3 regions of the Pandoraea sp. LA3 genome follow, and region 1 is predicted to be linked to each of the others. Evidence: predicted binding sites of a transcription regulator. Region 1 holds the regulator's gene; each other region holds the start of a gene.
The links. The regulator sigma-54, encoded in region 1, starts transcription at its own class of promoters, with help from an activator protein. The targets are predictions, from matches to a motif close to TGGCANGNAANCTGCTTT.
Positions count from the first base shown of each region.

Region 2: the regulator sigma-54 is predicted to act here: its motif matches at 2,805-2,822, upstream of prpB (methylisocitrate lyase).
Region 3: the regulator sigma-54 is predicted to act here: its motif matches at 1,407-1,424, upstream of nirB (nitrite reductase large subunit NirB).

Region 1 covers NZ_PTPY01000034.1:217,638-221,864, forward strand. Annotated here, with positions in the region: gene lptA (lipopolysaccharide transport periplasmic protein LptA) at 1-196, shown strand, start outside; gene lptB (LPS export ABC transporter ATP-binding protein) at 234-1,004, shown strand; gene C5N93_RS15160 (RNA polymerase factor sigma-54) at 1,099-2,586, shown strand; gene raiA (ribosome-associated translation inhibitor RaiA) at 2,728-3,084, shown strand; gene ptsN (PTS IIA-like nitrogen regulatory protein PtsN) at 3,322-3,777, shown strand; gene hprK (HPr(Ser) kinase/phosphatase) at 3,858-4,227, shown strand, end outside.
Region 2 covers NZ_PTPY01000035.1:358,149-362,375, reverse strand. Annotated here, with positions in the region: gene acnD (Fe/S-dependent 2-methylisocitrate dehydratase AcnD) at 1-532, opposite strand, end outside; gene prpC (2-methylcitrate synthase) at 656-1,807, opposite strand; gene prpB (methylisocitrate lyase) at 1,835-2,725, opposite strand; gene prpR (propionate catabolism operon regulatory protein PrpR) at 3,127-4,227, shown strand, end outside.
Region 3 covers NZ_PTPY01000029.1:24,958-29,184, reverse strand. Annotated here, with positions in the region: gene C5N93_RS09580 (MFS transporter) at 1-1,225, shown strand, start outside; gene nirB (nitrite reductase large subunit NirB) at 1,619-4,090, shown strand; gene nirD (nitrite reductase small subunit NirD) at 4,118-4,227, shown strand, end outside.

The DNA of each region.
Region 1 (4,227 bases):
GGTCTACACCGCCAACAGCGGCTCGGATCAGGTCAACGCCAACAATCCGAACGGCCGTGTGCGCGCCACCCTCGCCCCGCGCAATGCCACGGGTGCGCAGGCAACGCCGCCTGGCGCGAGCAAGCCGGCCGCAGCCCCCAAGGGCGATATGTCGCCGCTGTCGCCCTCCAAGTCCATCGGGAATCCGCGTGAGTAATTCTGCCAACAGCACCGCCAGCAGCAACGCCTCGACCATCAATCAGGGCGCGGGCCTCGCCGGCAAGCCGAGCGCACTCGTCGTACGCTCGCTCAAGAAGCAGTACGGCGCGCGTACCGTCGTGAAGGACGTGTCGCTCGACGTGAAGAGCGGCGAGGTCGTCGGACTGCTCGGACCGAACGGTGCCGGCAAGACCACGTCGTTTTACATGATCGTGGGTCTGGTGCCCGCCGACGACGGCGAAATTCAGCTCGACGGCAACCTCATCAGCGAACTGCCGATTCACGAGCGCGCCCGCATGGGCGTGTCGTATCTGCCGCAGGAAGCGTCGGTATTCCGCAAGCTCACGGTCGAAGACAACATTCGCGCCGTGCTCGAATTGCAGGTCGATGCGAACGGCAAGCCGCTCAAGCGCGACGAAATCGAGCGCCGTATCGAATCGCTGCTCGACGAGCTTCAGGTGAGCCATCTGCGCGAGAATCCGGCCATGTCGCTCTCGGGCGGCGAGCGTCGTCGCGTGGAAATCGCGCGTGCGCTGGCCACGCAGCCGCGTTTTATTTTGCTCGACGAACCGTTCGCGGGCGTCGATCCGATCGCGGTGCTGGAAATTCAGCGCATCGTGCGCTTCCTGAAGGACCGTGGCATCGGTGTCCTGATTACCGATCACAACGTGCGTGAGACGCTCGGCATCTGCGATCACGCCTACATCATCAGCGAAGGCTCGGTGCTCGCCGCCGGCACACCTGACCAGATCGTCGCGGACGAAAGCGTCCGTCGCGTGTATCTGGGCGAAAATTTCCGGATGTAAAGCAAATTTTTCGCATGTAAACCCTGCCTCCGATAGGAGGTCAGGCCGGTTCCGTTGGCGTGACAAAGCCTCTACAATGAAGGCGAGACACGCTATGAAACCGACTCTTCAACTCCGCACCTCGCAGCACCTGACCCTCACGCCGCAGTTGCAGCAATCGATCCGGTTGTTGCAACTGTCGACGCTCGAACTTCAGCAGGAAGTCGAGCACGCCCTCACCCAGAACCCGATGCTCGAACGCGAGGACGATTGGCTCGCCGGCTCGGTGCGTGTGGGTACCGACGGGTCGCTGCGCAACGAGCGGAGTTCGTCGTCCAGTAGTTCGAACGACAGCGCGGAACCCGCCAATGGTCACGACGAAGCCCGTGAGCTGGACGGCGAGGCCCGCTTCGACGACAACGCCCAGGACAACGGCAGCGACTGGAGCCTGAACGACTTTGCCCGCTCGGGCAGCGCATCGGACGACGACGACAACGCGCGCCCGCAACTGCACGTCGACCATCCCAACCTCCGCGAACATCTGCTGGCCCAGTTGCGCCTGACCAAGGCCAGTCCGCGCGACCGCGCGCTGGTGGAGTTTCTGATCGAGTCGCTCGACGAAGACGGCTATCTCGGCTCCCTGCTCGACGAAATTCAGGCGGAAATGCCCGAAGAACTGGCGCTCGAGACCGAAGAGATCAACGCAGCGCTCGCCCTCCTGCAAAGCTTCGATCCGGCGGGCGTGGGTGCCCGCAGCCCGGCGGAATGCCTGCGGTTGCAGCTTCAGCGTCTGCCCGCCAGCAGCGTGCGTACGCTCTCGCTTCGCATCGTCACCGATCACCTGGAATTACTGGCCGCGCGCGATTACACCCGCCTGCGCCGCCTGCTCGGCGTGACCGAGGATGGCCTGCGCGCCGCCCATCAACTGATCCGCTCGCTGGACCCGTTCCCGGGCGCGGCGTATGGCTCGCCGCAGGCCGACTACGTCGTGCCGGACGTGCTGGTACGCAAGCAGGGAAGCGGCTGGACGGCCGAACTCAACCCGGAAGTCATGCCGCGTCTGCGTATCAACGAAATGTACGCGCGGATTCTGCGAAACAACCGGAACGATCCGGGCACCGGCAACCTCCAACAGCAGTTGCAGGAAGCGCGCTGGCTGATCAAGAACATCCAGCAACGCTTCGACACGATCCTGCGGGTCGCGCAGGCCATTGTCGAGCGTCAAAAGAACTTCTTCACGCATGGCGAAATCGGCATGCGGCCCTTGGTTTTACGCGAGATTGCTGATACGCTGGGTTTACATGAATCCACGATTTCACGGGTGACGACGAGTAAGTACATGCTCACTCCATTTGGAACCTTCGAGCTCAAGTACTTCTTCGGGTCACACGTGGCAACGGAAGCCGGAGGCGCTGCGTCATCGACCGCCATCCGCGCACTCATCAAGCAACTCATAGGAGCAGAAGACCCGCAGAGCCCCCTTTCCGACAGCCGAATCGCGGAACTGCTGGCAGAGCAAGGTTTTGTGGTGGCGCGGCGCACCGTCGCGAAATACCGCGAGGCCATGCGAATCCCCGCAGTGAACTTGCGCAAATCTTTGTAGGACAGTCCTGGTGCGCCATGTTGGCGACTGGGGCATAACGCCGCAGTGCGACATTGCGTCTCGTCAATGGCTCGCGCTCATGCCAGCCAGCGTCAACGATGACGCGGCGTGCACTTCGGCATTTCAGCAAGGAGAGCAGCTATGAATCTTCAGATCAGTGGACATCATCTCGAAGTCACGGCATCACTGAAAGAATATGTCGTCAACAAGCTTGAACGCGTGTTGCGGCATTTCGATCAGGTCATTAGTGTCGAGGTGATCCTTTCTGTCGACAAGTCCAAGGAGAAAGCGGGACGCCAGAACGCGAGCGTCACGGTGAATCTCAAGGGCAAGGAAATTTTCGTCGAGAAGTGTGACGAGAATATGTATGCCGCCATCGACAAGCTGATCGACATGCTCGACCGCAAGGTAGTGCAGTACAAGGACAAGGTTCAGGATCACGGTCGCGAGGCTATCAAGCACCACCAACTCCCTCCTGAGGCGGAACCGCTGCAATAAGCTCGGTTCAGGCGTGGTCATCGCATTGACTGACACTGACGAAAACCCGCAAGGAACCACCCGAGCGTATATCCGTCTCTCGTAAGTCTGGCAACACCCACCGCGGGGCCGTAGTACGGCCCCTTTTGTATGGTTCGGCCCAGTTCGGTGTCACTCCGCGAGCACGGCGGCGGGTGGTCTATAATGCGAGGTCAATCGGGGGTTGGAGGGCGACTAAGCGTTCGCCCGCATTACAAGATGAACCGTTTATTCAAACTCTTACCTGAGTCCAACATCCTGCTTGGACTGTCCGTCACCAGCAAGAAGCGCGTCTTCGAGCAAGTCGGCCTTCTCTTCGAGAAGAATGCCCAGCTCCTGCGCGCTACGGTCACTGACAACCTGTTCGCCCGCGAACGTCTGGGTTCCACCGGACTCGGCGAAGGGGTCGCGATCCCGCACGGCCGCATCAAAGGGCTGAAGCATCCGATGGCGGCATTCATCCGCCTCGAAGAAGCCATTCCTTTCGAAGCGCCTGACGGCCAGCCGGTGTCCCTGCTGTTTTTCCTGCTGGTGCCCGAACAGGCCACGCAGCAGCATCTCGAGATCTTGTCCGAAATTGCGCAGTTGCTTTCCGACCGCACAATGCGCGAGACACTGATCAACGCCCCGAGCGCGAACGAGATCCATACCGCACTCGCGAACTGGCAGCCCTGATCCGGGCGCCATCCGGTACGAACCGCCGCGAACACAGACGACTTCAATAGCTCTCACATCCAACCGAACGAGGCGACGCGGTGGAACTGACCGGCATCAACGCGCAAAGCATTTTCGACGACAACGCGGCGACGCTGCGTCTGTCGTGGCTCACGGGCCATGAGGGGTGGGAGCGCGGATTCACGCCCGAGAGCGTGGCTACGGCCACCTCCAGCGCCGACCTCGTGGGTCACCTGAACCTCATCCACCCGAACCGGATTCAGGTGCTCGGCGAGGCCGAGTTGCGCTATTACCAGCGCCTCACGGACGAGAACCGCAAGCGTCATATGGGTGAAGTCATCGCACTGGAACCGCCGTTCCTCGTGGTGGCAGACGGCCTGGAAGCGCCGCCCGATCTGGTGCTGCGCTGTACTCGCTCCTCGACGCCGCTGTTCACCACGCCGCTGTCCA
Region 2 (4,227 bases), on a different contig from region 1:
CGAGGTTGATCTGGTGGAGGATGCCGTTGCCCGGCGGGATCACGTCGACGTTGCGAAACGCCTTCTTCGTCCAGTTGATGAAGTCGAAGCGGTCTTCGTTACGACGATCTTCGATCGCGCGGTTCTTCGCGAACGCGTCCGGATCGAAACCGCCGCATTCGACTGCCAGCGAGTGGTCGACCACGAGTTGCGTCGGCACCACCGGATTGACCAGTGCGGGGTCGCCGCCTTGCGCCGCAATGGCGTCGCGCAGCCCGGCGAGGTCGACGAGCGCGGTCTGCCCCAGAATGTCGTGACACACGACGCGTGCCGGGAACCACGGAAAATCGAGGTCGCGGCGTCGCTCGATCAGTTGTCGGAGCGAGTCGGTGAGCGCCGCCGGTTCGCAGCGGCGCACGAGGTTTTCGGCCAGCACGCGCGACGTGTACGGCAGGGAGTCGTACGCGCCGGGCGCAATGGCCTCGACAGCTGCTCGGGCGTCGAAATAGTCGAGCGACGTCCCCGGCAGGGATTTACGGTAGGCGGTGTTCATGTCGCGGTGTTATGGATTTGACGCGTATGGGGGACGGTAGGAACGGCAGACGCTGGATCGAGACGCCCCGGTGCCGATCGGCCCACAGAGAGCCCATCGGTGCCGAGGGTCGAGCGTCGGTACTCAGCGCTTCTCGATCGGCACGAACGTCTGGTCTTCCGGTCCCGTGTAGTTGGCGCTCGGACGAATGATCTTGTTGTCGATGCGTTGCTCGATGATGTGCGCGCTCCAGCCGGACGTGCGCGCGATCACGAACAGCGGCGTGAACATCGCGGTCGGCACGCCCATCATGTGATAGCTCACGGCGCTGAACCAGTCGAGGTTCGGGAACATCTTCTTGACGTCCCACATCACCGACTCGAGACGCTCGGCAATGTCGTACATCGCCGTGTTCTGCTGTTCCTTCGACAACTCGTGGGCGACTTCCTTGATGACCTTGTTGCGCGGATCGCTCACGGTGTAGACCGGGTGGCCGAAGCCGATGATCACTTCCTTGTTCTCGACGCGCTGACGGATGTCGGCCTCGGCTTCGTCCGGCGAGTTGTAGCGTTTCTGCACTTCGAAGGCGACTTCGTTCGCGCCGCCGTGCTTCGGACCGCGCAGCGCGCCGATGGCGCCGGTGATGGCCGAATGGATGTCCGAGCCCGTACCGGCGATCACGCGCGCGGTGAACGTCGACGCGTTGAATTCGTGCTCTGCGTAGAGAATCAGCGAGGTGTGCATCGCACGCACCCACAGGTCCGACGGCTTCTCGCCGTGCAGCAGATGCAGGAAGTGGCCGCCGATGCTGTCGTCGTCCGTCTCCACGTCGATACGCACGCCGTTCTGGCTGTAGTGATACCAGTACAGCAGCATCGAGCCGAGGCTCGCCATCAGACGATCGGCGATATCGCGCGCGCCGGGAATGTTGTGGTCGTCCTTCTCCGGCAGCACGGTGCCGAGCACCGACACGCCCGTGCGCATCACGTCCATCGGGTGAGCGGCGGCGGGCACGGCTTCGAGGGCGTCCTTGACGGCGGCGGGCAGACCGCGCAGCGACTTGAGCTTGGCCTTGTAGCCACGCAGCTCGGCCACCGTCGGCAGCTTGCCGTAGACCAGCAGATAGGCGATCTCTTCGAATTCCGAGGTTTGCGCCAGATCCAGAATGTCGTAGCCGCGATAGTGCAGATCGTTGCCCGAACGGCCCACGGTACACAGCGCGGTATTGCCTGCGGTCACACCCGACAGGGCGACGGATTTCTTCGGCTTGAAGCCGGTGGCAGTCGTCTCGCTCATGCTCATTCCTCCAGGATCAGGGGTTCGTTATTTCTGTTGGGCGAACAGCGCGTCAAGCTTCTGTTCGTAGGCGTGGTAGCCGATGCTCTCATAGAGTTCGGCACGGGTTTGCATCGTGTCGAGCACGGCCTTTTGCGTGCCGTCGCGACGAATGGTGTGATAGACGTTTTCCGCCGCCTTGTTCATCGCGCGAAACGCCGAGAGCGGATACAGCACCAGACCGACCTGCGCGCTCTTGAGCTCTTCCACGGTGAAAAGCGGCGTCGAGCCGAACTCGGTGATGTTCGCGAGCACGGGCACCTTCACGGCGTCGGAGAACTGGCGATACATCGGCAGTTCGGTCATCGCTTCGGGGAAGATCATGTCGGCGCCCGCTTCGACGCATGCGCAGGCACGGTCGATCGCGGCTTGCAGCCCTTCGACGGCGAGCGCGTCGGTGCGCGCCATGATCACGAAGTTCTCGTCGGTGCGCGCGTCCACGGCCGCCTTGATGCGGTCGACCATCTCCTGCTGCGTCACGATGGCTTTGCCCGGACGATGGCCGCAGCGCTTCGCGCCGACCTGATCTTCGATGTGCATCGCGCCCGCGCCGAACTTGATCAGCGATTGCACCGTGCGCGCGATGTTGAAGGCCGACGGACCGAAACCGGTGTCGACATCCACCAGCAACGGCAGGTCGCACACGTCGGTAATACGGCGCACGTCGGTGAGCACGTCGTCGAGCGTCGAGATGCCCAGATCGGGCAGGCCGAGCGAGCCGGCGGCGACACCGCCGCCCGAGAGATAGATCGCCTTGAAACCGGCCGCCTTGGCGAGCAAGGCGTGGTTGGCGTTGATCGCGCCGACAACCTGCAACGGTTGCTCGGTCTTGACGGCCTCGCGGAAGGCGGCGCCGGCCGAACGAATGGTTTGCGTCACTTGAGTCCCTCGGTCGTGTCTTGCACGATGCGCGGCATGACGTCGCAGCATCGCACGTGGGTTGAGTAGCGATTACGTCATAGCAACGGACGTGCCAGCCTGCGCCACGGCTGTGAACATGCGATGGCTCCGCAGGCGTAACGCCTTCATTTGTCGACGGAAATTCTTCGCCGGCATGACGTTTACGTCAAGGTAAATATGCCTCGATTGGCGGGCATCCCGTCTCAGAACGTTTCATTTTGAAACGAAAAATGAAACACATCGTCGCAACATGCTACGATGTGACGCCATCAATCTCTGCCACCTCGCACCCCGCCATGCCGAATTCGATCCCTCCGGACCTGCCTTCCCGTCTGCCGGTCGGCGCGTCGGGCGCCCTGAGCGCGGCGCGCGCAGGATCGATGCCCGCCATGCGAAAGCCGGTGATCTGGGCGGTCGGCATCAGCAAGCTCGGCGAGTTGTATCGCGACATCGTGCCGGACTACGCCGCGCAAGCCGAAGTGCATATCGTCGACAAGGGTTACGAGGCGGTCATCGAGGCACTGGAGCGGCTGCCCGCCGGGAGTGTCGACGGCATCGTCGCGGCAGGATCGAACGGTGACTTCCTGCGCGAGCGCCTGGCACTGCCCGTCGTGCTCGTGAAGGTCACCGGCTCGGACGTCATGCATGCGCTGGCCCGCGCGCGACGCGCGCTGCCGTCGACGTCGCCCGACTCGCGCATCGCGCTGGTGTCCTACGCGCGTCCGGCCGCCGAGTTCGAACGCTTCAAGAGCGCCTTTCATATCGACATCGCCCAGCACACTTACGTCGATGCGCAGAATGCCGAAGACCTCGTGCACCGCCTGCGCGACGAGGGCATGCAGGTCATCGTCGGCCCGGGGCTGGTCACGCAACTGACCGAGCGCGCCGGGCTGACCGGCATCTTTCTCTACTCGCAGGATTCGGTGCGCGCCGCGTTCGATACGGCGCTGGAAGTCGCGCGCCTCGGGCGCATCGAAGCGCAACGGCGCGAGCGTCTCGACACGGTGCTGCGACACTTGCACGAAGGCGTGGCCGCCGTCGACCTGAACGGACGCATCGAAGCGATCAACGCGTCGATGGCCGGCATGCTCCGCGTGACGGTGGCCGACGCGGTCGGGCGCCCGCTCGACGCCATCGCCCCCGCGCTCGACATCGCCCGCACGCTGGAGAGCGCGAGCGCCGAACTCGAAGCCATCGTGTCGATGGCGGGCAAGACGTGGGTCGTCAACCGCATTCCGCTGCTCGATCAGGGCACGCTCACGGGGGCGCTGCTTACCTGTCAGGATTCGCAGTCGTTTGCCCGGGTGGACCGGTCGCTGCGTTCGCGTCATCGCCCACGACACCTCGTGGCACGCTACCGTCTCGAGGATCTGATCGGCGACTCCGCCGCCATGACACAGGCCCGCGCACTGGCGCGCCGATATGCGCAGACCGACTCCACCGTGCTCGTGCACGGCGAGAGCGGCACGGGCAAGGAACTG
Region 3 (4,227 bases), on a different contig from region 1:
ATTCATTCCGGCGAGCGGCTGGCTCGCGGACCGGCTGGGGCCGCGTCGCGTGTTCCCGGCGGCAATCGCGCTTTTCACGCTCGCGTCGGTGCTGTGCGCGATGAGCACGAGTCTCGACATGTTCACCGTGTGTCGTGTGCTGCAAGGGCTCGCCGGCGCCATGATGGTCCCGGTCGGCCGTCTGGTCGTGCTGCGCAGCACGCCGAAGCCGGCGCTGGTGCGCGCCATCGCGACGATCACCTGGCCGGGTCTCGCCGCCCCGGTGCTCGGTCCGGCGCTCGGCGGCTTCATCTCGTCGACATGGAGCTGGCACTGGATCTTTCTCATCAACGTTCCGTTAGGCATGGCGGCCTTCGCGGCGGCGTTATGGCTGGTGAAGCCGTCGCCGGGGCAGCGCAAGCCGTTCGATCTGGCGGGATTCGTCGCGAGCGGCGTCGGGGCCAGCCTGCTGATGTTCGGTGTCGAACTCGCGAGCCGCACCCCGGCGGACTGGCCGGCCGTGATCGGTTGCCTGGTCATCGGCGGCCTGGCGATGGCGTGGTCGATCCGCCACTTCGGCCGCACGTCGCATCCGCTTCTCAATCTGGGGGCGATGCGGGTGCAGACGTTTGCGGTCACCGTGTGGGGCGGCTCGATGTTTCGGATCGCCATCGGCAGCGCGCCGTTTCTACTGCCGCTGATGTTCCAGCTGGCGTTCGGCATGAGCGCCGTGACGTCCGGGTTGCTGATGCTCGCGCTGTTCGCGGGTAACCTCGGCATCAAACCGGCGACCACGCCGATCATGCGCCGCTTCGGTTTCCGCAGGGTGTTGCTGGGCAACGGGTGGCTCGTGGTCGTGGGCTTTGCCCTGTGCGCGATGCTTTCGGCAACGACGCCGCTGTGGATCATTGCGCTGGTGCTGCTCTTCGGCGGCATCTGTCGCTCGGTGCAGTTCACCACGCTGGCGACGCTGGCCTATGCCGACGTGCCGCCGGCCGACATGAGCGGCGCCAGCACGCTGTCCTCGGCGCTTCAGCAAATGACGACCGGCATGGGCATCGCGCTCGGTGCGCTCGTGCTCAAGATCACCGAGGTCGCCGGTGTCACGCCGTTCAGCACCGCGAGTTTTCGCTGGACGTTCGTCGTCATGGCCGGGATCGCGCTGCTCGCCATGATCGACGGCGCGCGTCTGCCGGCCGACGCCGGCGCGCAGGTGAGCGGGCATCAGCCGTCACCGTCGAGATGAGGTGACGACCAAGGTGCCGACGCACCGCATGTAGGCATCATGATGGTGCGCACGGGGCAGGCGCCCCGTGTCGTGCACTGCTGCGGTGCAGCAGATGACGCTCAAGAATCGGACACTTCCCATAGACAACTTCATGTCTTCTCCTTGTCCGGCAACGCTTTGCCGATAGTCCCGTTCCTGCTGGCACGCTTGTTGCGTTAGCCATAACGCTAGCGGCAAAGGCGTCGCCGGCAACGAATTCTGGTGCGGCGTCGGGCGGGACAGCCTGCGACGTACCCACAGGACAACGGCGTCCCTCCGTGCTTCGGCGCGGACGGACGCCGTTTTGTTTTTCGGGGCTGTACTTCGGGACCGGGTTCCGGAGCATGAAGCGCGGCAACAGGAGAAGACAACATGGGCAAACCTCGTCTGGTCGTCATCGGCAACGGCATGGCCGGTATCCGCACGCTCGAAGAGCTGCTTGAGATCGCACCGAATCAGTACGACATCACCGTATTCGGCGCGGAGCCGCATCCGAACTACAACCGCATCCTGCTCTCGCCGGTGCTCGCGGGCGAGCAGTCGTTCAAGGACATCGTGCTCAATCCGCTCGACTGGTATGCGGAAAAGGGCATCACGCTGCATCTGGGCAAGGAAGTCACGCAGATCGACCGGCCGCGTCGCGTCGTGCGCTGTGCCGACGGCACCGAAGCGCCGTACGACCGCCTGCTGATCGCCACCGGCTCCAGCCCGTTCATCCTGCCTGTGCCGGGCAAGGATCTCGATGGCGTGATCAGCTACCGCGACATTCGCGACACCGAAATCATGATCGAGACGGCGCGCGTGAAGCGTCGTGCGGTCGTGATCGGCGGCGGTCTGCTCGGTCTGGAAGCGGCCAACGGTCTGAAGTTGCGCGGCATGGACGTCACCGTCGTGCACCTCGCCGACACGCTGCTCGAACGTCAGCTCGACAACACCGCTGGCAAGCTGCTGCAACAGTCGCTCGAAGCGCGCGGTCTCGCGTTCCGCCTGTCGCATCAGACATCGGAAATTCTCGGCGACGAGACGGGCTGCGTGCGCGGGGTGAAGTTCGGCAACGGTGAAGCGATCGACGCAGATCTGGTGGTGATGGCTGCCGGTATCCGTCCGAACACGACGCTGGCCGAAGCGGCCGGTCTGCATTGCGCGCGCGGTATCGTGGTCTCGGACACGCTGCAAACCTACGACCCGCGCATCTACGCCGTGGGCGAGTGCGTGAGCCATCGCGGTGTGGCGTACGGTCTCGTCGCGCCGCTGTTCGAGCAGGCCAAGGTCTGTGCGAATCACCTGGCGCTCATGGGCATCGGCAGCTATCGCGGCTCGGTGCTCTCGACGAAGCTCAAGGTCACCGGCATCGATCTGTTCTCGGCCGGCGACTTTCTCGGTGGCGAAGGCACGGAAGAAATCGTGCTGTCGGACCCGGCGAGCGGTGTCTACAAGAAGCTCGTGATTCGCGACGACAAGCTCGTCGGCGCCTGTCTCTATGGCGACACGACCGACGGTGCGTGGTACTTCAAGCTGCTGCGCGAAGGGCGCGTGCTGGGCGAGTTGCGCAGCAGCATCATGTTCGGCGAGACGAGCGTGGGCGACGTCGGCACGCAAGGCCAGAGCCGGGCCTCCGCCATGGCCGACAGCGACGAAGTGTGCGGTTGCAACGGCGTGTGCAAGGGCACCATCGTCAAGGCGATCACCGAGAAGGGTCTGTTCACGCTCGACGAAGTGAAGAAGCACACCAAGGCGGCGAGTTCGTGCGGGTCCTGCGCAGGCCTGTGTGAGCAGATTCTGATGAGCACGCTGGGCACGACGTACGACGCGACACCGAAGGAAAAGGCGGTGTGCGGCTGTACCGATCTGTCGCACGCGGACGTTCGCCGCGCCGTGCGCGAGCACCGTCTCACCACGCATCGCGCTGCCTTCGACTTCCTTGAATGGCGTACGCCGAACGGCTGCGCCACGTGCCGTCCCGCACTGAACTACTACATGCTCAGCACGTGGCCCAAGGAGGCGGTGGACGATCCGCAAAGCCGCTTCGTCAACGAACGCGTGCACGCCAACATCCAGAAGGACAACACGTTCTCCGTCATTCCGCAGATGAAGGGCGGCGTGACGAATGCGAGCGAATTGCGCCGCATCGCCGACGTGGCCGACAAGTATCAGATTCCGATGGTGAAGGTCACGGGTGGTCAGCGCATCGACTTGCTCGGCGTGAAGAAGGACGACCTCGTGAATGTCTGGCGCGATCTGGGCATGCCGTCGGGGCACGCGTACGGCAAGTCGATCCGTACCGTGAAGACATGCGTGGGCAGCGAGTTCTGCCGCTTCGGCACGCAGAACAGCACGCAGATGGGCATCGATCTGGAAACGATGCTCGCGAACATGTGGTCGCCGCACAAGGTGAAGCTGGCCGTATCGGGCTGCCCGCGCAACTGCGCCGAAGCCGGTATCAAGGACGTGGGCGTGATCGCCGTCGACTCGGGCTGGGAGCTGTACGTGGGCGGCAACGGCGGTATCAAGACCGAAGTGGCGCAGTTCCTCGTCAAGGTGAAGACGGCCGAAGAGGTCAAGGAGTACACCGGCGCGTTCCTTCAGTTGTATCGCGAAGAGGCCTACTACCTCGACCGCACGGTGCATTACCTCGACCGTGTCGGCCTCGATTACGTGAAGCAACGCGTGGTGGCCGATGCGGCCAATCGTCGGGCGTTGTACGAGCGTCTGCTGTTCTCGCTCGACGGTCTGCCCGATCCGTGGCAAGCCCGCATCAACGGCACGCAGGCCAACGAGTACCGTCCGCTGACGGTCTCCGGCGTGCCCGCCGACGCGCTGTCCACCGAAACCACGACTGCCTGACTGCTTGATTGCCTTGAAGGGGCTGCCATGACTGAACAATCCCGGCCGATCTGGCTGCATGTGTGTGATGTGAATGCGATTCCGCGTCTGGGCACGCGTGTGCTCACGCATCCGAGCGGCGATATCGCGCTGTTTCG